Regions from separate parts of the Streptomyces sp. NPDC046831 genome, predicted to be linked through region 4. Evidence: riboswitches for the same ligand, from Rfam matches in the RefSeq annotation. Region 4 holds a riboswitch; each other region holds the start of a gene.

What was found. A riboswitch is a leader RNA that binds a small molecule or an ion and turns the genes downstream of it on or off. The one in region 4 is predicted to bind cyclic di-AMP.
Positions count from the first base shown of each region.
Region 1: it holds a riboswitch for cyclic di-AMP, as region 4 does, so the genes downstream of both, ABZ920_RS18855 (transglycosylase SLT domain-containing protein) here and ABZ920_RS13435 (NlpC/P60 family protein) in region 4, are expected to answer to the same signal.
Region 2: it holds a riboswitch for cyclic di-AMP, as region 4 does, so the genes downstream of both, ABZ920_RS20445 (C40 family peptidase) here and ABZ920_RS13435 (NlpC/P60 family protein) in region 4, are expected to answer to the same signal.
Region 3: it holds a riboswitch for cyclic di-AMP, as region 4 does, so the genes downstream of both, ABZ920_RS10410 (M23 family metallopeptidase) here and ABZ920_RS13435 (NlpC/P60 family protein) in region 4, are expected to answer to the same signal.

Region 1 is NZ_JBEYXZ010000020.1:109,767-115,277, forward strand. It holds gene fahA (fumarylacetoacetase) at 618-1,829, opposite strand; gene ABZ920_RS18850 (HAD family hydrolase) at 2,195-3,007, shown strand; gene ABZ920_RS18855 (transglycosylase SLT domain-containing protein) at 3,219-3,728, opposite strand; cyclic di-AMP (ydaO/yuaA leader) riboswitch at 3,734-3,929, opposite strand; gene ABZ920_RS18860 (polyprenyl synthetase family protein) at 4,613-5,511, shown strand, end outside.
Region 2 is NZ_JBEYXZ010000024.1:4,801-10,311, forward strand. It holds gene ABZ920_RS20430 (ANTAR domain-containing protein) at 1-120, opposite strand, end outside; gene ABZ920_RS20435 (ATP-dependent Clp protease proteolytic subunit) at 287-922, shown strand; gene ABZ920_RS20440 (hypothetical protein) at 930-1,238, shown strand; cyclic di-AMP (ydaO/yuaA leader) riboswitch at 1,608-1,789, shown strand; gene ABZ920_RS20445 (C40 family peptidase) at 1,793-2,266, shown strand; gene ABZ920_RS20450 (ATP-binding protein) at 2,894-3,352, opposite strand; gene ABZ920_RS20455 (helix-turn-helix transcriptional regulator) at 3,565-4,431, shown strand; gene ABZ920_RS20460 (DUF397 domain-containing protein) at 4,441-4,668, shown strand; gene ABZ920_RS20465 (8-amino-7-oxononanoate synthase) at 4,738-5,511, opposite strand, start outside.
Region 3 is NZ_JBEYXZ010000008.1:119,819-125,329, reverse strand. It holds gene ABZ920_RS10425 (DNA topoisomerase IV subunit A) at 1-707, opposite strand, end outside; gene ABZ920_RS10420 (pitrilysin family protein) at 1,005-2,378, shown strand; gene ABZ920_RS10415 (pitrilysin family protein) at 2,375-3,763, shown strand; cyclic di-AMP (ydaO/yuaA leader) riboswitch at 3,985-4,146, shown strand; gene ABZ920_RS10410 (M23 family metallopeptidase) at 4,159-4,917, shown strand; gene ABZ920_RS10405 (GntR family transcriptional regulator) at 5,126-5,511, shown strand, end outside.
Region 4 is NZ_JBEYXZ010000012.1:73,600-79,110, forward strand. It holds gene ABZ920_RS13420 (response regulator transcription factor) at 1-476, opposite strand, end outside; gene ABZ920_RS13425 (phosphoketolase family protein) at 670-3,054, opposite strand; gene ABZ920_RS13430 (pyridoxamine 5'-phosphate oxidase family protein) at 3,462-3,887, shown strand; cyclic di-AMP (ydaO/yuaA leader) riboswitch at 4,294-4,465, shown strand; gene ABZ920_RS13435 (NlpC/P60 family protein) at 4,573-5,511, shown strand, end outside.

The DNA.
Region 1 (5,511 bases), on a different contig from region 4:
CGCACCGGCCCCACGTGGCCGGCCGGCTCCCGCGCTGCTTACGGCTCCCGCGCTGCTTACGGCTCGCGCCGCTTACGGCTCGCGCCGCTTACGGCTCGCGCCGACTGGGGCCGCCTCGCCTGCGGGCGACGCAGCGTCTGGCCGGAGTCCCACCAGCAGGCGGCCCGGCTCTCAAGTGCGCCCGTTGGAACCGGAGCCGAGCGCCGGACGGAGGTCCGAGGGCCCACCCGCCGGCGCCCAACGGACGTGTCCGCACGTCCGGTTCGGCGGTGCGGACGTGTCCGCACGGGCGGTTCGGCGGTCATGAGAGTCCGGTGGTGCGGGAGCCGGCGCCCGGCGGAGGTTCGCCGTGCCGCCGCCCGCCGGGCGCGTCGTCGGCCGTCGGTCGTGCGTTCGCGGGTGCCTGGTGGTGCGGGAGTCGGCGCCCGGCAGAAGGCCTGCCGCGCCGGCAGCCGACGGACGCACCGAAGGCGGCGGCGGCTCGGCAGCACGGAACGCCTGCCGTGCCCAACTCGGCGGTCGTCGGCGCAGGTTCGGCAGGCACCCGGCGCCCTGCCGAACCCGCCCGGGCGCGTCCGGCGCCCTGCCGAACCCGCCCGGGCGGGCCGGTACGCGTGTCACCCCGCCACGACGCGCCCCGTCACCTCTCCGAGGCCCACGCGGGCTCCGTTCGCGCCGGGGGCCCACGCCGACAGGGTCACCACGTCGCCGTCCTCCAGGAACGCCCGCTTGCCGTCGGGGAGTTCGAGGGGCTCCCGGCCGTTCCAGGTCAGCTCCAGCAGCGAGCCGCGCTGGTCGGGCTGCGGGCCGCTCACCGTGCCGGAGCCGTACAGGTCCCCGGTGCGCAGCGAGGCGCCGTTGATTGTCATGTGCGCGAGCTGCTGGGCGGCCGTCCAGTACATGGTGGAGAAGGGCGGCTCGGACACCGTGTGCCCGTTGATCGCGACCGAGATCCGCAGGTCGTAACCGCCGGGCTCCTCCTCGGCGTCGTCCAGGTAGGGCAGCAGTGGATGCGTGCGCTCCGGCGGGGCCACCCGGGCCTCCTCCAGGGCGTCCAGCGGGGTGATCCACGCCGACACCGACGTGGCGAAGGACTTGCCGAGGAACGGGCCGAGGGGGACGTACTCCCAGGCCTGGATGTCCCGGGCGGACCAGTCGTTGAGCAGGCACAGCCCGAAGACGTGCTCCCGGAAGTCGCCCAGGGCCACCGGCTGCCCCAGCGCCGACGGCACGCCCACCACGAAGCCGACCTCCGCCTCGATGTCCAGCCGGACGGACGGCCCGAAGACGGGGGCGGGGTCCGTGGGCGCCTTGCGCTGGCCCGACGGCCGTACGACGTCCGTCCCCGACACCACCACCGTGCCCGAGCGGCCGTGGTAACCGATCGGCAGGTGCTTCCAGTTGGGGGTCAGCGAGTCCACGGCGTCCGGGCGGAAGATCTGCCCGACGTTGCGGGCGTGGTTCTCGGAGGCGTAGAAGTCGACGTAGTCCGCGACCTCGAAGGGCAGGTGCAGGGTCACGGAGGACAGGGGGTGCAGGAACGGCGCGACCGTCTCCTGGTGGGACGGCACCGTCACCCACGCCGTCAGCGCGCGCCGCACGTCGGACCACGCCGTGCGGCCCGCGGCCAGCAGCGGGTTCAGGGTCGGCCGGGCGAGCAGGGAGGCGTACGGCGAGCCCAGCGCGACGGCCGCCGCCCCCGCGTCGAGGACGTGGTCGCCGAGCCGGACGCCGACGGTGCGTTCGGCGGAACCGGCGCGGGAGAAGACGCCGTAGGGCAGGTTGTGCGGGCCGAAGGGGTCGCCCTCGGGGACCTCGAAGGGGGGCATGGGGTGACTGCCTCTCTTTCGTGCTGTCTGTCGCGCACGCCGTCGTGCACGCCCTCGTGGTGCGCTGTGCCGCTCTCGCGCACGCCGGGCCCGGTCACCTGCCGTGCGGACGCCGAGCTCGGTGTGTGGTCGCGCCACACGTTACGGGGGCGGTGCCTGTCTTGGGCAGTGTCCAAAGGGTGTTCGATGTCCGCGATGTCCGTGTCGGAGTGGGCAATTCCGGCCTGGCGTCGTCCTGGTGCCGTCCGGGCGCGGACAGAGAGGATCGGGGCCATCGAGGGACACGGCCGGAATCCGGACGGCGTCGGCCGCGGACGTCCGGATTCCGTTGAGTCGGAGGGACCGCGGATCCGTATTCTCTGATCATGGCCGCCTCCCTCGCATATGCCCTCGTCGCCACTGACCTGGACGGAACGCTGCTGCGCGGCGACGACACCGTGTCCGAGCGGTCGCTCGCCGCACTGGCGCGGGTGGCGGACGCCGGTGCCCGGCATCTGGTCGTGACCGGGCGTCCGGCGCCGAGAGTGCGGCCGCTGTGCGAGACGCTGGGGAGCACGGGGCTGGCGGTGTGCGGCCAGGGCGCGCAGCTGTACGACGCCGGGGCGGACCGGCTGCTGTGGTCGGTCACCCTCGACCGGGAGCTCGCCGAGACCGCGCTCGGCAAGATCGAGGCCGAGGTGGGGGAGGTGTACGCGGCGGTGGACCAGGACGGGGTCGACGGGCTCACGCTCATCGAGCCCGGATACGTGATGCCGCACCCCACGCTGCCCGCCGTGCGCGTCGAACGGCGCGACGACCTGTGGACCCTGCCGGTCAGCAAGGTGCTGCTGCGTCATCCCGGACTGGCGGACGACGAGTTGGCGGCGGTGGCGCGCGCCGTGGTCGGTTCCCTGGCGACGGTCACCATGTCGGGCCCCGGCACCGTCGAACTCCAGCCGTGCGGGATCACCAAGGCCGCCGGGCTGGCGCTGGCCGCCGAGCACCTGGGGGTGAGCCGTGACCGCGCCCTCGCCTTCGGTGACATGCCCAACGACGTCCCGATGTTCCAGTGGGCCGCCCGCGGCGTCGCGATGGCCAACGCCCACCCCGAACTCAAGGCGGTGGCCGACGAGGTCACGTTGTCGAACGAGGACGACGGCATCGCCGTCGTCCTCGAGCGGTTGTTCCCGGGCCGGTAGGCGGACCGCCTCCGGCCCGGTGCGTCGTGCCCGGCACCCGGCCGTCGAGGCGGCCGGTCCTTGCGGTGCGCGGCCGTCGCGGCGGGGGCCGCCGGGTGCCCGCCGGAGCGGACGCGGGCGGGCCGGGCGACGCCGACCGGCCCGGCCGGGAAGCGCCGCGGGGGCGGGCGCCGCCGGACGCCCGCCCCCGGCCGCTGCCGGTGCCGGTCCGTCAGTAGGCGCCGAAGACGTTGTCGATCGAGCCGTACCGCTTGGCCGCGTAGTTGCAGGCGGCGGTGATGTTCGCGACCGGGTCGTAGATGTCGAAGGACGTACCGGGCACGTGGTAGGCCTTGAACGTCGGGTCGATGACCTGGAGCAGACCCTTGGACGGGATGCCCTTGGCCGCGTTGGAGTCCCAGTTGTTGATGGCCCGCGGGTTGCCCGAGGACTCGCGCATGATGTTGCGGTGGATGCCGTTGTACGAGCCCGGGATGCCGTTCTTGGCCATGACCGAGAGGGAGGCCCGGATCCACCCGTCGAGGTTGTTCGGGTAGCCGAGGGCGGTCGCGGTGGCCGGGGCGGACTCCGCCGGGGCGGACTCCGCCGGGGCGGCGGAGGCGCCGGTGGCGCCGAAGAGCGGCAGGGCGAGGACGGCCACACCCGTGCCGGCGACGGCGAGGGTGCGGGTCAGGCGGGCGGTACGGGTGCGGGTGCGGCGGGGCTGAGCCTGGGCAGGCATGGGCGAGTTCCTCTCCTTCGCCTGCGAGGTGAGCTGTCGGGTTCGGGCGGGAACTGCCCGGCCGTGCTCCGTCGGGAGCACGACTTCACCCCGAGCCGTTCCGGTGCGGCGCACGACGCGTCGGACGTGTCGTGCGGCTCCGGCCCGGCGACTTACCTGGGTCCCCCGCTCCTGCCGTGCGTGGTTCGGTCGATGGGTTCTCGGGCGGTGGCAGGATTCGGCGTCCACCCGACGGCCGGGAACGTATGCGAGAGCACATGTCCGGAACAAGTGCCGGAATCACACAACGCCCTGATTGACCTTGGACCGGAGGGTATGGGGTGCTTGATCCTTTGCGGTTGCCAAGGGTCAACTCGCTTGCCGGACAGGGGAGAACGGTGCGGGCGGCCGTTCGGTGCGCCCGGTCCGCCGAGTGGCCCAAATCACGGTTTGCGCCGCCAGGGGCATTCGGTGCCAACGGGGAATACCGCCCAATAAGAGCAAAAGGGTCAGGTGATCGGCGGTCCGTGCGGAGGAGTCGTCACCGAGCCTTGGCCAGGGGGCGACGATGGAGAGCGGAACGGGCCCGGGAGCGCGGGCCGCGCGGTCCACGACCCGCTGTGCGAGGCCGTCGTCATGCGGGGCAGGGGAGCGGGAGCATGGCCGGAATGGAGGGTGGCGCCGGTGAGGGGCGCGGCGGAGCGGGTAGGAGAGAGGAGTCGGCTGAAATACACACTTATCTGCCGATGAAGTGCATACCGGGCGTGATCCGATACCGCCTGGCCTGTATCGGTGGGCGATATCGGTGATCGAAACGTGACCGGATACGCTGACTTGAGTGGTGGCAGCGACCTATCGACAAACCGTGTAAGCGCCAGCAGACACCAGCAGACAGGAGACCCCTCGTGACCGTCGTCGGGCCGTTCGGGCTGAGCGTGCGGGACCAGGCTCTCGAAGCCGATGTCCAGGCCGGAATGGCGGCTGTCGAGGAAGGGTTGCTCGAAGCCACGAAGAGCGAGGTCCCCTTCATCACGGAGGCCGCGCAGCACCTCGTCAAGGCGGGCGGGAAGCGTTTCCGGCCACTGCTGGTGATGCTGGCGGCGCAGTTCGGGGACCCGTACGCGCCGGGGGTCGTGCCGTCCGCGGTGGTCGTGGAGCTCACCCACCTGGCGACGCTGTACCACGACGACGTGATGGACGAGGCCGGGGTGCGGCGCGGGGTGCCCAGCGCGAACGCCCGCTGGGGCAACTCCGTCGCGGTCCTCACCGGCGACTTCCTGTTCGCCCGGGCCTCGCAGATCCTCGCCGACCTCGGACCGGAGGCGGTGCGGGTGCAGGCCGTCGCGTTCGAGCGACTGGTCACCGGCCAGATCCTGGAGACGGCGGGGCCGCAGGACGGACGGGACCCGGTCGACCACTACCTGGACGTGCTCGGCGGCAAGACGGGATCGCTGGTGGCGGTGTCGTGCCGCTTCGGGGCGATGATGTCCGGCGCCGACGAGACGGTCGTCGACGTGCTGACGCAGTACGGGGAGCGGCTGGGAGTCGCCTTCCAGCTCGCGGACGACGTCCTGGACATCGCGAGCGACTCGCGCGAGTCCGGCAAGACGCCGGGCACCGATCTGCGGGAGGGCATCGCGACGCTGCCGGTGCTGCGGCTGCGGGAGCGTGCGGCGCGGCAGGGGCTCGCCGAGGACGTCGCGCTGTGCGAGCTGCTGGAATCCGACCTGAGCGACGACGCACGGCACGCGGAGGCGCTCGCCGCGCTGCGCGCCCACCCGGCGCTGGAGCAGGCGCGGCGGGA
Region 2 (5,511 bases), on a different contig from region 4:
GGAGGTCAGGGCGCGCTGCAGCTGGTCGATCTCCTCGTGCAGCCGTTCGTGCTCCAGCACCAGATCGGTGACGGACAGCGGCTTGAGGGGATGCCGCTCGGATATCGCGAAGAACGCCATCGGGACCACCTCGGTCGTCGCGCGGCCGGAGCACCAGCTTCTCTCAGGACCGCCGCCGCCACGACCCGGCGCCCCGGGCACGAGCCGACGCCTCCGTAGAGAACGTACGTCCTGTACATTTTTCGCCGAGGCCACCGGAGACTTCCTGCCGCTGGAGGGGATGCGCATGAACCGACCGTCCGCCCGCCACGCCCTGCCCGCCTTCACCGAGCGCACGAGCCTCTCAGACCGGATACTCGACCCGTACGCCGGACTGTTCGAGGAGCGGATCGTCGTCCTCGGCACACCGATCGACGACACCGCGGCGAACGACGTGATCGCACAGCTCGTGCACCTGGAGCACCGGGACCCGGACCGCGACATCGCGCTGTACGTCAACTCGCCCGGCGGCGCGTTCGGCGCGATGGCGGCGATCTACGACACGATGCGGTACGTGGGCTGCGACGTGGCGACCACCTGCCTGGGCCGGGCGGACCGGTACGCGGCCGTCCTGCCGGCCGCGGGGACTCCGGGCAAGCGGTCCGTCCTGCCCGGCGCCCGCGTGACCCTCGGCCAGCCGCCGGTCTCCGAGCCGCTGCGGGGGCGGACGTCCTGCCTGACCACCCGGGCGGAGGAGATGGCGCGCGTGTGGACACGCCTGGAGGAGATGCTGGTGCGGCACACCGGGCGGGCCCCGCGGCAGGTGAGCGCGGACCTGGAGCGGGAAACGGTCCTGGACGCGCCGGCCGCGCCGGCGCACGGGCTGGTCGACCGCGTCGTCACCGGCCACAGGGGCCCGCAGGCCGCACCGGGTGCGAGGTGACGCGCCCGTGCTGCCGCCCGAGCTGCCACCGATGCCCGCCCTGACCCACGCCGAGGGCGAGCTGATCGACCATTACCTCCGCGTGGCCGACCTGCTGGGCCGGATCAACCCCGCCCGCGAGGGGAGCACCTACCGCGGCCTGAGGGCTGCTCAGGCGCTCGTCCGCGAGGCAGCCGGGCTGCGGGACGCGCTCAGCCTGATGCACCAGCGGGGCGAGAGCGAGCTGCACTCCACCACCCTGGCACGGGCGCTGCGGGTGCTGGACGGGGAGCGGCGCACGGCGCGTGTCACCGTCCCGCCGGCGCAGCGAAGTTGACGCCGTACCACCGACGCGCTCCCTCCTCGCCGTCGACGGAGGGCACGGTTCCGCCGCAGAACGAGCCGAACGGCCTACGCCCTTCCGGTCGACTTCCAGCTCCTCTCCAAGGGCTGTCCGAGTTGCGCACAGCGCCTGCCCGTTGGTCGGAATGAAGCGTTCCGCCGCAGGTCCGGGACTCGTCGGGACCCGCGACAGACGTTCGATCGGTGGGGTGTCCACCCGAACGGGTGAGTGGTGAGTAACAACACAAATCCCCGGTTCCGTTGGGATTTTCGGACATCCGTGAGCCAAGATCCGTGTCTGACGACAAGCCCCCGCCACAACGGCGGGGCGGTCCGGGCGGACGCCGAGTCCTGCCGCCGCCCGGATGACCGGTCGACGGAAGTGGATCGGCAGGAGTGGAGGACCCAAGTACGACGGGTCGCCGGAACGGCCATGTCATGGCCGGGCCGAGCAGCCCTTGGGGTGAAGCCGCGGCAACGCGGCCGGGCTACTTCGCCAGCCCGAATCCGACAGGTCATCCTTCACAGGCGGCTGACGAAGGGTTGCGCATGACTGCGCTGAATCGTGTCCCGTCGCTCATGGCCCGGGCCGGCACGGCCTCGGCCCTGACCATCGCCGCCGTCGGCGGCTCGATCGTGGTCCCCGGTGTCGCCTCCGAGGCCGCGGCCGCCACGTCGGCGACGAAGGCGCTGCACATCGCGGCGTCCAAGAAGGGCTCCCCGTACAAGTACGGGGCCGTGGGTCCGCGGCGCTTCGACTGCTCGGGGCTCACGCTGTACTCGTTCAAGAAGGCGGGCAAGAAGCTGCCCCGTACGGCGGCCCAGCAGTACAACAAGAGCCGCCACATCTCCGCGAAGAGCCGCCGGGCCGGAGACCTGGTGTTCTTCCACTCGGGCTCGAACGTGTACCACGTGGGCATCTACGCGGGTAAGGGCAAGATCTGGCACGCCCCGAAGACGGGAGACGTGGTGCGGCTGCAGAAGATCTGGACGAAGAGCGTCTGGTACGGGCGGGTCGGCTGACCCGGCCCGCAGGGGGCGAGGGGCCGGCCGGGTCCGTCGGGCCGGCCGGGCCGGGTGGCGGTGCCCTGACGCACCGCCCCGCCCCCGGCCGGCGAGCCGCGGTCCCGTGACCGGGCCCCCGCGCACGGCGATCGCCCGACGGAGGCCGCGGCGTGCGGTCCCGCCCTCCTGGGCGGCGCGCTGCGGCTGCGCTGCCCCCGACGGCGGACCCGGCTGACGCGGCCCCGGGCCGGCCGTTGCGGCCGACGCGGTCCCGGACGGGCCGTTGCGGCCGACGCGGCTCTGAGGAACCCGTCGGCGCTGAGGCGGCCGGCAACGGTCCGGTCCACTGCGGCTGCAGCTGCTCGCTGACGGCGACTCCGGCCGACGCGGCCGAGGCCAGGCCGGCCGACGCGGGCCGTACGGCTGACGCGGCCCGGGTCGGCCGCCCGGTCCCCGACGGCGACTCCGGCCGACGCGGCCGAGGGCAGGCCCGCCGACAACGCCCGTGCGGCTGAGGCAGCCCAGGCGGCTGCCCGGCCCCTACGGCGCCTCCGGCCGACGCGGCTCGTGCGGCTGGCGCGGCCCGGCGGCGGGACCGCGGCCCCCGGGCCGTCCGCCCGGCGGTGGCGGGCCCACCGGGCAGCCCTACGGCTCCGGCGGCCCCGCCGCCGTGACCGGAGGGGTGAGCACCGGCCAGGGCAGCGCGATGCAGACGGTCTTGCCGCCCTCGCGCGTGGGTCTGACGCTGAACCGGCCCCCGTACTCGGCCGTCAGCCACCGGATGATCACCATGCCCCGGCCGTTGTCCTGCTGGACGGCGCCCGGGAGCCGTTTCGGGAACCGGGGGTGGCTGTCGGTGACACCGATGCGCAACTGCTCGTCGCGGTCGAGCAGGAGGTCGACCGTGAAGGTCGGCGACTGACCGAACGTGTGCTGGACGGCGTTGGTGGCCAGTTCGGAGATGATGAGCCGGACCGTGTCGGCGGTGTCCGCCTCCGCCGGCAGGCCCCACTCCGTCAGGGTGTCCGCGACGAAGCTGCGGGCCGCCGACACCGAGACCGGTTCGCTCGGCAGAGTGACGGATGCTTCCAGATGGTCTGCCATGGCGACGTCATCCCTTTCCCGCGCGACCGCAGACCGACACGGAGCGGATGGTTCGAGTACGGTCCCGGACTGGTGCCTCGTCGTCAGACTGCCATCACCGCGTCGCCCACGACGGCGTTCCACCGAGATATGCATATATCTGTCGCTCGAAGCGGTGAACTCTGCGACGGCAGACCGTATTCGGGCGGCGCGGAGGGGATAGGGAGTAGCCCATGCAGCACGGTCCCGCGGTACGCCGCCGGAAGCTGGGCGCCGAACTTCGCGCCCTGCGCACCGCGGCCGGCCTGACGAGCGAAGAGGCGGCCGGCCTGGTCGGGTGGCACCAGTCGAAGGTCAGCCGGATCGAGACCGGCGCGAGCGGTGTGAAGCCGGCCGACGTGCGGCTGCTCCTGGACGCCTACGCCGTCGAGGACGCCCGGTTGCGCGAGCTGCTGACGGTGCTGGCGGGCTCGCACGACGGCGCAGGCCGGCACCACTGGTGGCAGGCCTACCGGGGTGTCCTGCCGCCGACCTACCGCGACTTCATCAGCCTGGAGTCGCAGGCCAGCGCCATGCGCACGCTGGAGACCTCGGTCGTGCCCGGCCTGCTGCAGACGCCCGAGTACGCGCGTGCGGTGACCCGGGCGGCGGTGGAGGGCCTCGACGAGGAGCAGCTGGACGCGCTGGTGGAGGTGCGGCTGGCCCGGCAGGACGTGCTGCGGGCGCAGCCGCCGCTGGAGCTGAGCGCGGTGCTCGACGAGGCGGTGCTGCGGCGGGAGGTCGGCGGGCCGGGCGTCCTGGCGCGGCAGCTGGAGCGGCTGGTGGAGGCGGCCCGGCTGCCCCAGGTGACCCTTCAGGTGCTGCCGTTCGCGGCGGGGGCGCACATCGGCGTCACCGGACCTTTTGTCATCTTTTCATTCCTGAGCACTTCTGACCTGGACGTGGTGGTTCTCGACCACTTGACGAGTAGCGCGCATCTCGAACGGAAAGAAGACGTAGAGGCTTACTCGGAGGCCTTCAACTCCCTTCAGGAGCACGCTCTTTCCCCCGAGGACTCGTTGGACTTCATCGCCGCGACAGCTCACGGAGCATCCGCGTAAGGAGGCGCCATGCCCGCTGCCCTGCCTTGCCACGTACCTTCCAGCAACGACCTGCACGGCGTGCGATGGCTGCGCAGCAGCTACAGCACGGGAGCCAACAACTGCGTCGAGACGGCGTCACCGCGCTCCGGTCCCGCGGCCGGGCGGCTCGCCGTGCGCGACTCCAAGGACCCGGCCGGCCCCGCGCTGCTCTTCTCCCCCGGGAGCTGGGCCGGGTTCCTCACCTCGTTGCGGTGACACCCCTCGTCAGGTCCGAGCCCGCCGACCCGTTCGGCCTCGGGCGGGACCCGGCCGTGTCACGCCGACTCACGGTCGTGTGCCGCCGATCGCCGCGACAGCCCGTTCGATCTGCGCCCCGGAGAGGTCGGCCCGTGCGGTCAGCCTGAGCCGTGAGACACCGTCGGGTACGGAAGGAGGACGGAAACAGCCCACAGCCAGCCCCGCCGACCGGCAGTCGGCCGCCCACCGCACGGCCCCCTCCGGGGACGGCGCGCGCACGGAGACGACCGCGGCGTCCGGACGTACCGCGTCCAGACCCGCGGCCGTCAGCCGTGCGTGCAGCTCGCCCGCCACCGCGCGGGACCGCGCCGCGCGCTCCGGCTCCCGGCGCAGCAACCGCAGCGCGGCGAGGGCGGCGCCCGCCGCCGCGGGGGCCAGGCCGGTGTCGAAGATGAACGTCCGGGCCGCGTTCACCAGATGGTCGATCACCCGGGCGGGCCCCAGCACGGCCCCGCCCTGACTGCCCAGCGACTTGGACAGCGTGACCGTCACGACCACGTCCTCCGCGCCGGCGAGCCCCGCCGCGTGCGGCGCGCCGCGGCCGCCGTCGCCGAGGACACCCAGGCCGTGGGCGTCGTCGACGACCAGCCCCGCGCCGTGCTCCCGGCAGGCCGCCGCGAGCGCGGTGAGCGGGGCCGCGTCGCCGTCGACCGAGAAGACCGTGTCGGAGACGACGAGCGCCGGCCCGGTGTGGCCCGCCAGGGCCTTGCGCACGGCCTCGGGGTCGGCGTGTCCCACCACCTGCGTCGTGCCGCGGGCCAGCCGGCACCCGTCGATGAGCGAGGCGTGGTTGCCCGCGTC
Region 3 (5,511 bases), on a different contig from region 4:
ACGATCCGCCCGCCGGTCGGCAGGTCGGGGCCCGGCACGTGCTTCATCAGCGCGTCCAGGTCCGCGTTCGGGTGGCGGATCAGGTGGCGCGCGGCCGCGATCACCTCGGTCAGGTTGTGCGGCGGCATGTTGGTGGCCATGCCGACGGCGATGCCCGACGCGCCGTTCACCAGCAGGTTCGGGAAGGCGGCGGGCAGGGCGGCCGGCTCCTGCTCCTGGCCGTCGTAGTTGGGCGCGAAGTCGACGGTGTCCTCGTCGATGGACTCCGTCATCAGGCTCGTCGCCGCGGTCATCCGGCACTCGGTGTACCGCATGGCCGCGGGCGGGTCGTCGTTGCCCAGCGAGCCGAAGTTGCCGTGGCCGTCGACCAGCGGCACGCGCATCGAGAACGGCTGCGCCATGCGCACCAGTGCGTCGTAGATCGACGCGTCGCCGTGCGGGTGCAGCTTGCCCATGACCTCGCCGACGACGCGCGCGCACTTGACGTAGCCGCGCTCGGGCCGCAGCCCCATCTCGTTCATCTGGTAGACGATGCGGCGGTGCACCGGCTTGAGACCGTCCCGGGCGTCCGGCAGGGCGCGGGAGTAGATGACCGAGTACGCGTACTCGAGGAAGGAGCCCTGCATCTCGTCGACGACGTCGATGTCGAGGATCTTCTCCTCGTACGGGTCGTCGGGCGGCGGGGTCTTCGTGCTGCGGCGGGCCATCGCTGCCGGCTCCTTGCTGGGGCGTGGAAACGGGATCTGACGCCGACCATTGTGGACCTCGGCACCGACAGCGCGGACCAGGACCCGGGCTCAGGCCGTCCGGTCCGCCTCCCCGGCGGGCGCCGGCACGCTCGCGCGGGGTGACCGGGCCGGCGCCGCCCGCGTCCGGCATTCTCGCTCTGGGCGTACGGGCCCGCGGAACTTCGCCAGCGTGCGCGCGCTTGCATACAGTGGCAGGACGGCAGGAAAACGGCGGTTCCACAAGCCGCCTCCGCGATCGAAGGGACGTACATGCCCATGGGTCACACGGCCACAGCCGAGGCAGGCTCCGGCGGCCTGACAGCGACCGAGCACCGCCTGGCCAACGGCCTGCGCGTGGTGCTCTCCGAGGACCATCTGACCCCGGTCGCGGCGGTGTGCCTCTGGTACGACGTCGGCTCGCGCCACGAAGTCAAGGGGCGCACCGGTCTGGCTCACCTCTTCGAGCACCTGATGTTCCAGGGCTCCGCCCAGGTCAAGGGCAACGGTCACTTCGAGCTGGTGCAGGGCGCCGGCGGCTCGCTCAACGGCACCACCAGCTTCGAGCGCACCAACTACTTCGAGACCATGCCGGCCCACCAGCTGGAGCTCGCGCTCTGGCTGGAGGCCGACCGCATGGGCTCCCTCCTGGCCGCCCTCGACGAGGAGTCCATGGAGAACCAGCGCGACGTCGTCAAGAACGAGCGCCGCCAGCGCTACGACAACGTCCCGTACGGCACCGCGTTCGAGCGGCTGACCGCCCTCGCCTACCCGGAGGGCCACCCCTACCACCACACGCCCATCGGGTCCATGGCCGACCTGGACGCGGCCACGCTGGAGGACGCGCGCGCGTTCTTCCGCACGTACTACGCGCCGAACAACGCCGTCCTCTCCGTCGTCGGCGACATCGACCCGGAAGCGACGCTCGCCTGGATCGAGAAGTACTTCGGCTCCATCCCCTCCCACGACGGCAAGCCCGAGCCGCGGGACGGCTCGCTGCCGGAGGTCATCGGCGGGCAGCTGCGCGAGGTCGTCGAGGAGGAGGTCCCGGCCCGGGCCCTGATGGCCGCCTACCGGCTCCCGCACGACGGCACACGTGCGTGCGACGCGGCCGACCTGGCGCTGACCATCCTCGGCGGCGGCGAGTCCTCCCGCCTGTACAACCGGCTGGTGCGCCGGGACCGCACGGCCGTCGCGGCCGGGTTCGGCCTGCTGCGGCTGGCCGGGGCGCCCTCGCTGGGGTGGCTGGACGTGAAGACCTCCGGCGACGTCGAGGTGCCCGTCATCGAGACCGCCATCGACGAGGAGCTCGCCCGCTTCGCCGCGGAGGGCCCGACCGCCGAGGAGATGGAGCGCGCCCAGGCCCAGTTGGAGCGCGAGTGGCTGGACCGGCTCGGCACGGTCGCGGGCCGCGCCGACGAACTGTGCCGCTACGCCGTCCTGTTCGGCGACCCGCAGCTCGCCCTGACCGCCGTCCACCGGGTGCTGGAGGTGACGGCCGAGGAGGTCCAGGAGATCGCCAAGGCCCGGCTGCGCCCGGAGAACCGCGCGGTGCTCGTCTACGAGCCCGTCGCCGGCCAGGCGGACGCCACCGACAACCCGGACGCCGCCGAGGCCGCGGCCACCGACGACACCGAGGAGGCGGCGAAGTGACCGAGCTCACCACGATGGAGTTCCACCCCCGGCCCGAGGCCGGCGAGGCGAAGCCGTGGGCCTTCCCCGCACCCGGGCGCGGCAGCCTCCGCAACGGCCTGACGGTGCTGCGCTGCGACCGCCCCGGCCAGCAGGTCGTCGCCGTCGAGGTGCTGCTGGACGCGCCGCTGGACGCCGAGCCGGCCGGCCTGGACGGCGTCGCCACGATCATGGCGCGCGCCTTCTCCGAGGGCACCGACAAGCACTCCGCCGAGGAGTTCGCCGCCGAGCTGGAGCGGGCCGGCGCCACCCTCGACGCGCACGCCGACCATCCCGGGGTCCGCCTGAGCCTGGAGGTGCCGGCCTCCCGCCTGGCCAAGGGGCTCGGCCTGCTCGCCGACGCCCTCAGGGCCCCGGCGTTCGCCGACAGCGAGGTCGAGCGGCTGGTGCGCAACCGGCTCGACGAGATCCCGCACGAGATGGCGAACCCCTCCCGCCGCGCCGCCAAGGAGCTGTCCCGGCAGCTCTTCCCGGCCGACTCGCGCATGTCACGCCCCCGGCAGGGCACCGAGGAGACGGTCCGCAGCATCGACGCCGCGGCCGTCCGCGCCTTCTACGACCGGCACGTCCGCCCCGCCACGGCCACCGTCGTGGTCGTCGGCGACCTCACCGGGGTCGACCTCGACGCGCTGCTCGGCGAGACCCTGGGCACCTGGACCGGCTCACCGGCCGAGCCGCGGCCGGTGCCGCCGGTCACCGCCGACGACACCGGCCGCGTGGTGATCGTGGACCGGCCCGGCGCCGTCCAGACCCAGCTGCTGATCGGCCGGATCGGCCCGGACCGGCACGACCGGGTCTGGCCCGCCCAGGTGCTCGGCACCTACTGCCTCGGCGGCACCCTCACCTCCCGCCTGGACCGCGTCCTGCGCGAGGAGAAGGGCTACACCTACGGCGTGCGGGCGTTCGGCCAGGTGCTGCGCTCGGCCCCCGACGGCTCGGGCGCGGCGATGCTCGCGATCAGCGGCAGCGTCGACACGCCGAACACCGGCCCGGCCCTGGACGACCTGTTCACGGTGCTGCGCAAGCTCGCCGCCGAGGGCCTCACCGACGCCGAGCGCGACACCGCCGTGCAGAACCTCGTCGGGGTGGCGCCGCTGAAGTACGAGACCGCGGCGGCCGTGGCGGGCACGCTCGCCGACCAGGTCGAGCAGCACCTGCCCGACGACTACCAGGCGACGCTGTACCGGCAGCTCGCCGCCACCGGCACGGTCGAGGCCACGGCGGCCGTCGTCAACGCCTTCCCGGTGGACCGCCTGGTGACCGTCCTCGTCGGTGACGCGGCGCAGATCAAGGCGCCCCTCCAGGACCTCGGCATCGGCCCGGTCTCGGTGGTGACGGCCGACTAGAAGCGCGTCCCCCGGTCATGGCGGGCCGGGGGAGCACGCGCGCGGGGAGCCCTGGTGACCGGAGTGTCACCAGGGCTCCCTGTTGTCCGAATTGAGGGAGAGGCTGCCTGTCTGCGCTGTGGCGTGCGCTACAAAACCCGTCTTCCGTTTGGGAATTGAAGGCGGGCCCGATTAGCGTCATGCCGGCTGTCCGTCAGGCAGTGCGCCGCACCCGCGGCACCGGACAGCCATCGCCGAGTCCCCGTACGGCGCGAGCCAGGGGAGCCGGGGACCCACCGTCCCTGGGGTGAATCGGACGCCCGCGCCTGGTGCGAGGGGGCCCGTAGGAGACCTTCCTGCTCCGAACCCGTCAGCTAACCCGGTAGGCGAGAGGGAAGGAAAGGACCAGCCTGTCCATGGCGTTCAGCCGTGCCACCGGCAAGCACCGCCGGCCCAGCCGGGTACACCGCACCACCGCCCGCGCGGCGGGTGTCGCGGCCCTCACCACCACCGGCGTCCTCGGCGGTCTCGCCGCCGCCCCGGCGCTGGCTACGGAGACCCCCAGCCCGGAGGACACGGGCCTCACCCCGGTGGTCACCATCGGCGACTCCGTCGCCGCGCAGATCGACGCCCAGGCTGCCGCCCAGCAGCAGGCGGCCGAGGAGAAGGCGGCCGAGGAGGCCGCCCGCCTGCGGGCCGTCGAGCTGGCGAAGAAGGAGCGCGAGGCCAAGGAGCGGGCCGCCAGGGAGGCGGAGCGCCGGCGCCTGAACATGTTCGTCCTGCCGATCTCCGGCTCCTACGTCTCCACCGGCTACAAGACCGGCGGCAGCCTGTGGTCGTCCGGCTCGCACACCGGCATCGACTTCCACGCCGCGAGCGGCAGCACGGTGCACGGGGTCGGCGCCGGCACCGTCGTCGAGGCCGGCTGGGGCGGGGCGTACGGCAACCAGGTCGTGATCAGGATGGCCGACGGCATGTACACCCAGTACGCCCACCTGTCGTCGATCGGCGTCTCGGTGGGCCAGCGGGTCGTCCCCGGCCAGCAGATCGGCGTCTCCGGCGCCACCGGCAACGTCACGGGACCGCACCTGCACTTCGAGGCCCGTACGTCCCTGGAGTACGGCTCCGACATCGACCCCGTGGCCTATCTCCGCAAGCACGGCCTCGACGTCTGACCCCGCGAACGCCCCGAACACTCCGAACGCCCCGGCTGCCCGGCCGGGGCTTCGTGTTTTCCGGACGTCCGTCGTGCCCCGCACGTCCGCTGTCCGGGAACGTGCACGGATTTCGTCGCGCCGTCGGAAATTCCGGCCCGGTGCCATAGAGTCACGGAACAAGCGTCCAGCGTCGGCGTTTCACGGCGGAATCGAGGCGGAGGTCGGTATGCGTATTCCGGCGCACTCGGTGTGCACCGCGATCCGGGACGACATCGTCGCCGGCATTCACCGGCCCGGCGGCCGGCTCACCGAGGAGGTCCTCGCGCGCCGCTACGGCGTCTCGCGCGTCCCCGTGCGCGAGGCCCTGCGCACGCTGGAGGCGGAGGGGTTCGTGGTGACCCGGCGGCACGCGGGCGCGTGCGTCGCCGAGCCGACCGAGCGGGAGGCGGCGGACCTGCTGGAGATGCGCGCGCTGCTGGAGCCGCTGGGGGCCGCCCGGGCGGCGCAGCGGCGCACGGAGGCCCATCTGAAGGTGCTGCGCGGCCTGGTCGGGCTGGGGCAGGAGCGGGCCGGGCGGGGCAGCCGGGAGGAACTGCGCTCGCTGGGCGGCTG
Region 4 (5,511 bases):
TCGGGCTCCGGCTCCTGCTGCTGCCCGCCGCGCAGCCGCGCCATCAGCTTGGTGGTGGCGCTCGGGTCGAGCAGCGACTGGCCTCGCGCCACCGTCCGGACGGCCGAGACGAGGTCGGAGCCCTGGATCTGCTTCAGGACGTAGCCGGACGCCCCCGCCATGATCGAGTCAAGGAGTGCCTCCTCGTCGTCGAACGAGGTCAGCATCAGGCAGGCCAGCTCCGGCAGGCGCGAGCGCAGTTCCCGGCACACGGTGACGCCGTCGCCGTCGGGCAGGCGGACGTCGAGGACCGCCACGTCCGGGCGCAGGGCGGGCACGCGTACGAGGGCCTGCTCCACGGTGGCCGCCTCACCGACCACCGTGATGTCCGGTTCGTCGTCCAGCAGGTCGTGCACCCCGCGCCGTACCACCTCGTGGTCGTCCAGCAGGAAGACCCTGATCGGGGTGTCGGTGCCGGCCTGCTCGCTGTCCGCCATCGGTCGCTCCTCGTCACACGTTCGCATTCCATCGGCATCCTTCCCCCTTCCCCGGACGGCGGGCCAGGGCCGGTCGGCCCTCTCTGTCCGGCCGCCCGACCGGGCGCACCCGGCCCGGCCGGTGTCCCCCGCCCCCGGTACGGGCCCCGCTCACGCAGCGGCGTGTGCCGGCCGTGGGCCCGCGCGGTCCGGCTCAGCCGTTCCAGGTCCAGTCGGCCACCTCCGGCAGGTCGGTGCCGTGCTCCCGGATCCAGGTGTGGTGGCGCTCCCGGGCGTCCGCCATGCGCTGGCGGACGCCCGCGGCGCGCACCGCCAGGCCGGGGACGCGGTCGATGACGTCCATGACCAGGCGGTAGCGGTCCAGGTCGTTGCGGACCACCATGTCGAACGGGGTGGTCGTGGTGCCGATCTCCTTGTACCCGCGCACGTGCAGGTGCGGGTGTCCGGTGCGCCGGTAGGCCAGGCGGTGGATCAGCCACGGGTAGCCGTGGTAGGCGAAGATCACCGGCCGGTCCGGGGTGAACAGCCCGTCGTACTCGAAGTCGCTCATGCCGTGCGGGTGTTCCTCGCGCGGCAGCAGCCGGGCGATGTCGACGACGTTGACGACCCGCACGGCGAGATGGGGCAGGTGCCGGCGCAGCAACTGCGCGGCGGCCAGCACCTCCTGCGTCGGCACGTCACCCGCGCAGGCCAGCACCACGTCCGGTGCGCGCGAGCCGTCCTCGGTACCGGCCCAGTCCCAGATGCCGGCACCGCGGGCGCAGTGCACCCTGGCCTGCTCCATGGACAGCCAGTCGAAGCAGGGCTGCTTCCCGGCGACGACCACGTTGACGTAGTCGCGGCTGCGCAGCACGTGGTCGGCCACCGACAGCAGGGTGTTGGCGTCCGGCGGCAGGTAGACCCGCACCACCTCCGGGCTCTTGTTCAGGATGTGGTCGACGAAGCCGGGGTCCTGGTGGGAGAAGCCGTTGTGGTCCTGGCGCCACACGTGCGAGGTGAGCAGGTAGTTGAGGGAGGCGATGGGGGCGCGCCAGGGCAGGCGGCGGGTCACGCGCAGCCACTTGATGTGCTGGTTGACCATGGAGTCGACGAGGTGCGCGAACGCCTCGTAGCAGGAGAACAGCCCGTGGCGGCCGGTAAGAAGGTAGCCCTCCAGCCAGCCCTGGCAGGTGTGTTCGGACAGGATCTCCATCACCCGGCCGTGCCGGTCGAGGTGTTCGTCCACCGGCAGCGTGCAGGCCTGCCAGGCCTTGCCGCTGGCGCCGTAGACGGCCTGGAGGCGGTTGGAGGCCGTCTCGTCGGGGCCGACCAGGCGGAAGTCGCGGCGCTCGGCCGTGGCCCGCATGACGTCCTCGAGCATGTCGCCGAGGACGCGGGTCGGTTCGTGCGTGCTCGCGCCGGGCTTGTCCACCTCGACGGCGTACCGCTCCAGGGGCGGCAGGGGCAGCTCGCGCAGCAGGAGCCCGCCGTTGGCGTGCGGGGTGGACCCCAGCCGCCGGGCCCCGCCCGGGACGCAGTCGAGCACCTCCGGGCGGGGCGCGCCGTGCTCGTCGAACAGTTCCTCGGGCCGGTAGGAGCGCATCCACTCCTCCAGCTGCCGCAGGTGGTCGGGGTTGTCGCGAACGGCCGGCAGGGGCACCTGGTGGGAGCGCCACGTCCCCTCCACGGGCAGTCCGTCGGCCTCGGCCGGCCCGGTCCAGCCCTTCGGGGTGCGCAGCACGATCAGCGGCCAGCGGGGCCGGTCGGTGACGCCCTCCTCGCGGGCGGCCCGCCGCAGCGCGGCGATGCGGTCCAGCGCGGTGTCCATGGCCTCAGCCATCGCGCGGTGGACGGCGGCCGGATCGTCGCCGGTGACGTGGAGCGGATCGTGTCCGTACCCCCGCAGCAGGGCGTCGAGTTCGTCCGCGGGGATCCTCGCCAGCACCGCCGGGTTGGCGATCTTGTAGCCGTTCAGGTGCAGGATCGGCAGGACGGCCCCGTCGTTCACCGGGTCGAGGAACTTGTTGGAGTGCCAGGAAGCGGCCAGCGGGCCGGTCTCCGCCTCGCCGTCGCCGATCACGCAGGCGACGAGCAGGTCCGGGTTGTCGAGCGCGGCGCCGTAGGCGTGGGACAGCGAGTAGCCGAGCTCGCCGCCCTCGTGGACGGAGCCCGGCGTCTCGGGGGCGACGTGGCTCGGCACCCCGCCGGGGAAGGAGAACTGCCGGAACAGCCGTGCCATGCCCGCGGCGTCCCGCGTGATGTCCGGATAGGTCTCGGTGTACGACCCCTCCAGCCACGAGTTGGCCAGGACGGCGGGCCCGCCGTGACCGGGGCCCCAGATGCACAGCGCGTCGAGGTCGCGGGCCTTGATGACGCGGTTGAGGTGGGTGTGGACCAGGTTGAGGCCGGGCGAGGTGCCCCAGTGTCCGAGCAGGCGCGGCTTGATGTGCTCCGGGCGGAGCGGCTCGGTCAGCAGCGGGTTCGCCATCAGGTAGATCTGGCCTACGGACAGGTAGTTCGCGGCGCGCCAGTGGGCGTCCAGCGTGAGCAGTTCCTCGTCCGGGAGCCGGGCGGGCGCCTGGTGCGTGTCGACGGACATCGGGGTTCCTTTGCGGTCGGGACGGCGGTCGGGTTCGGTTCCGGATCTCGGGAGGGCCGCGCCGGTTCCGGGCGGCGGGGCGGGACGGGGGTCGGGCTGCCGGCGGACGGGGGTCGGGCTGCCGGCGGGGCGGTGGTCGAAGGCGCGGCGGGCGGGGGCGGGGCGATGTCCTGCGGTACGCATGTCCCACCCTCCGGTGCTTCTGCGGGTACCCGACAGGGCCGTTCGGGCCACGTCGCCGCCTCCCGGCGCCGCCGGAGCCCGCTGGAAGTGGCGTGATTCGTTCGTCCGGCCGGGTGACGGGGTGGGCCGAGCGGGGCGCGCGGAACACCGGTGAGTGCCACGGGCGCCGAGACGGGGCACGGATGGCGAAGACGTCCGCTTCGGCACCGCTGGAGGAGACCCGTATGGCCCTGAACCGCGAAGAGCGTGAGAAGTTTTTCGCCGAGCCGCACGTCGCCGCGCTGGCGGTCGGCGCCGGAGCGGACAGAGCCCCGCTGACCGTGCCCATCTGGTACCAGTACGCGCCGGGCGGCATCGCCTGGATCCTGACCGGCAAGGACTCCCGCAAGAACCGGCTGATCGGTGCGGCGGGCCGGTTCACCCTGATGGTGGACCGCGTCGAACCCACGATCCGGTACGTGTCGGTCGAGGGCCCGGTCGTCGGGACGGAACCCGCCACCATCGAGCAGCTCCGGGAGATCTCGGCCCGCTACCTCCCGGCCGACAAGGTCGACGCCTACGTCGACTTCGCCTGGAAGAACCACGGCGAGCAGGTCGTCGTCCGCATGCGCCCCGAACGCTGGGTGTCGTCCGACCTCGGGTCCGTCTGACCGCCGCCTGGGACTCCCTGTCGCGGCCCCGGCGCGGCGGGAGCAGGGGCCGCGGGGCCGGGGCTCGTGCAGCCGGGCGACGCGACGGTACGCGAGCCGGTACGGCCCCGCACAGCGCCGGGCCGCCCGGGGTCCCGTGCTCGCCGCCCCGTCTCCGGGGCCGTGCCGCACGCGGCACGGCCCCGGCGGCCCGGCGCTGCGCGGGGCGGGGCGGGGAACGGCCCGGCAGGCAGGCAGGCAGGCAGGCAGGCAGGCAGGCAGGCAGGCAGGCAGGCAGGCAGGCAGGCAGGCAGGCAGGTAACGAACCCGCATCGGTCCCGTCGCGGTTCGACCTTCACACCAGGCACACATGTTCGCTAAGTTGACGCCCGGGCCGCACGATTGCCTCCGGCGAACCCGCCGGATCGCGTGGCCTCCGCCGCGTCCGGCGCGCCCTCGTGGCCACCGGAGCCGGGAACCCGACCGACCTTGTGGTGAATCGGCTCAACAGCCCGGCAGGGCGGGGCCGTAGGGCACACCTTCCGAAGCGACCGCCCGAACCCGACTGCCGACCCGGTAGGCGGTCCGCGGAAGGAGTACGTCTTCCTTGGCGCCGGAACGACCTTCGCGCCCCGCCGGCAGTGGCCTCCCCGGCGCGCGCGACTCCGCCTCGGCAACGGGCGGTGACGGACCCAGCCGTGAAGAGGTGCAGCGGCGGGTCAGTGCCCTGTACGACCAGGCCGAGACGGCCACGGGGAACTACAACGCGACCCGGGCGAGGAGCAGGGCACGGCGCACCCGCGTCGACTCCGCGCCCGGCGACACCTCCTCGGCGGGACGGGACCCGGCCCTGGAGAGCGTCACCAGGCAGTGGTTCGACCTGGCGCGCGCGCAACTGGGGCCGACCGTCCCGGCCGTCCTGCCCGCCGACCGCCGCCCGAACCCGGCCGCCTCCCGGTCCGCGGCGCCGGCGAGGCGCCCGGCGGGTGAACTGACCGCCTCCGGGCCCGCGTCGGACACGCGGGACAGGCTCGCGCTGCCGGCCGGACCGTCCGCCACGGCACCGGCCCTGCCGGAGCCGGCCGCCGCACCGGCCGCCGGCCTCCCGAGCCTGCCGGCCGGACCCGTCGCCGTGCCCCCCGCACGAGAGCTCACCGCGGGCCCCGACCTCACGGCGTCGACGGCCTCGACGAGCTCAATGACCTCGACGGTCTCGACGGTCTCGACGGTCTCGACTGCACTGGTGATGCCGGAGCCGGCCGCCGAACCCGCCGTGGCACCGGCGCGGTTCGCCCCCGAGCTCCTCACCTCCGCGGACCTCCTCACCCCCGTGCCCGCGCCCGCCCCGTGGGCCGGAGTCGCCGCCGAGCCGGCGCCGACGGTCGCGGCCACCGCCGGGACGCGGCCGGAGGCCGCCGCGACCCGGCCGCCCTCCGTCGCCCGGCCGCGGCCCGAGGTGCCGAGCTCTGCCAAGGAGCGGTTGCAGAGGAAGATGGACCAGGCCCGCGGGCTGCTGGCCCGGCAGGCCGGCCGGGGAAGCGGCCCGGCGACCGGAACCGGAGCCGGGCCGGCCGGCGCCATCTGGTACGCGGACGCCCCCAGTGCGTCCCGGCTGACCTCTCAGCAGCTGCTCGAACAATGGACG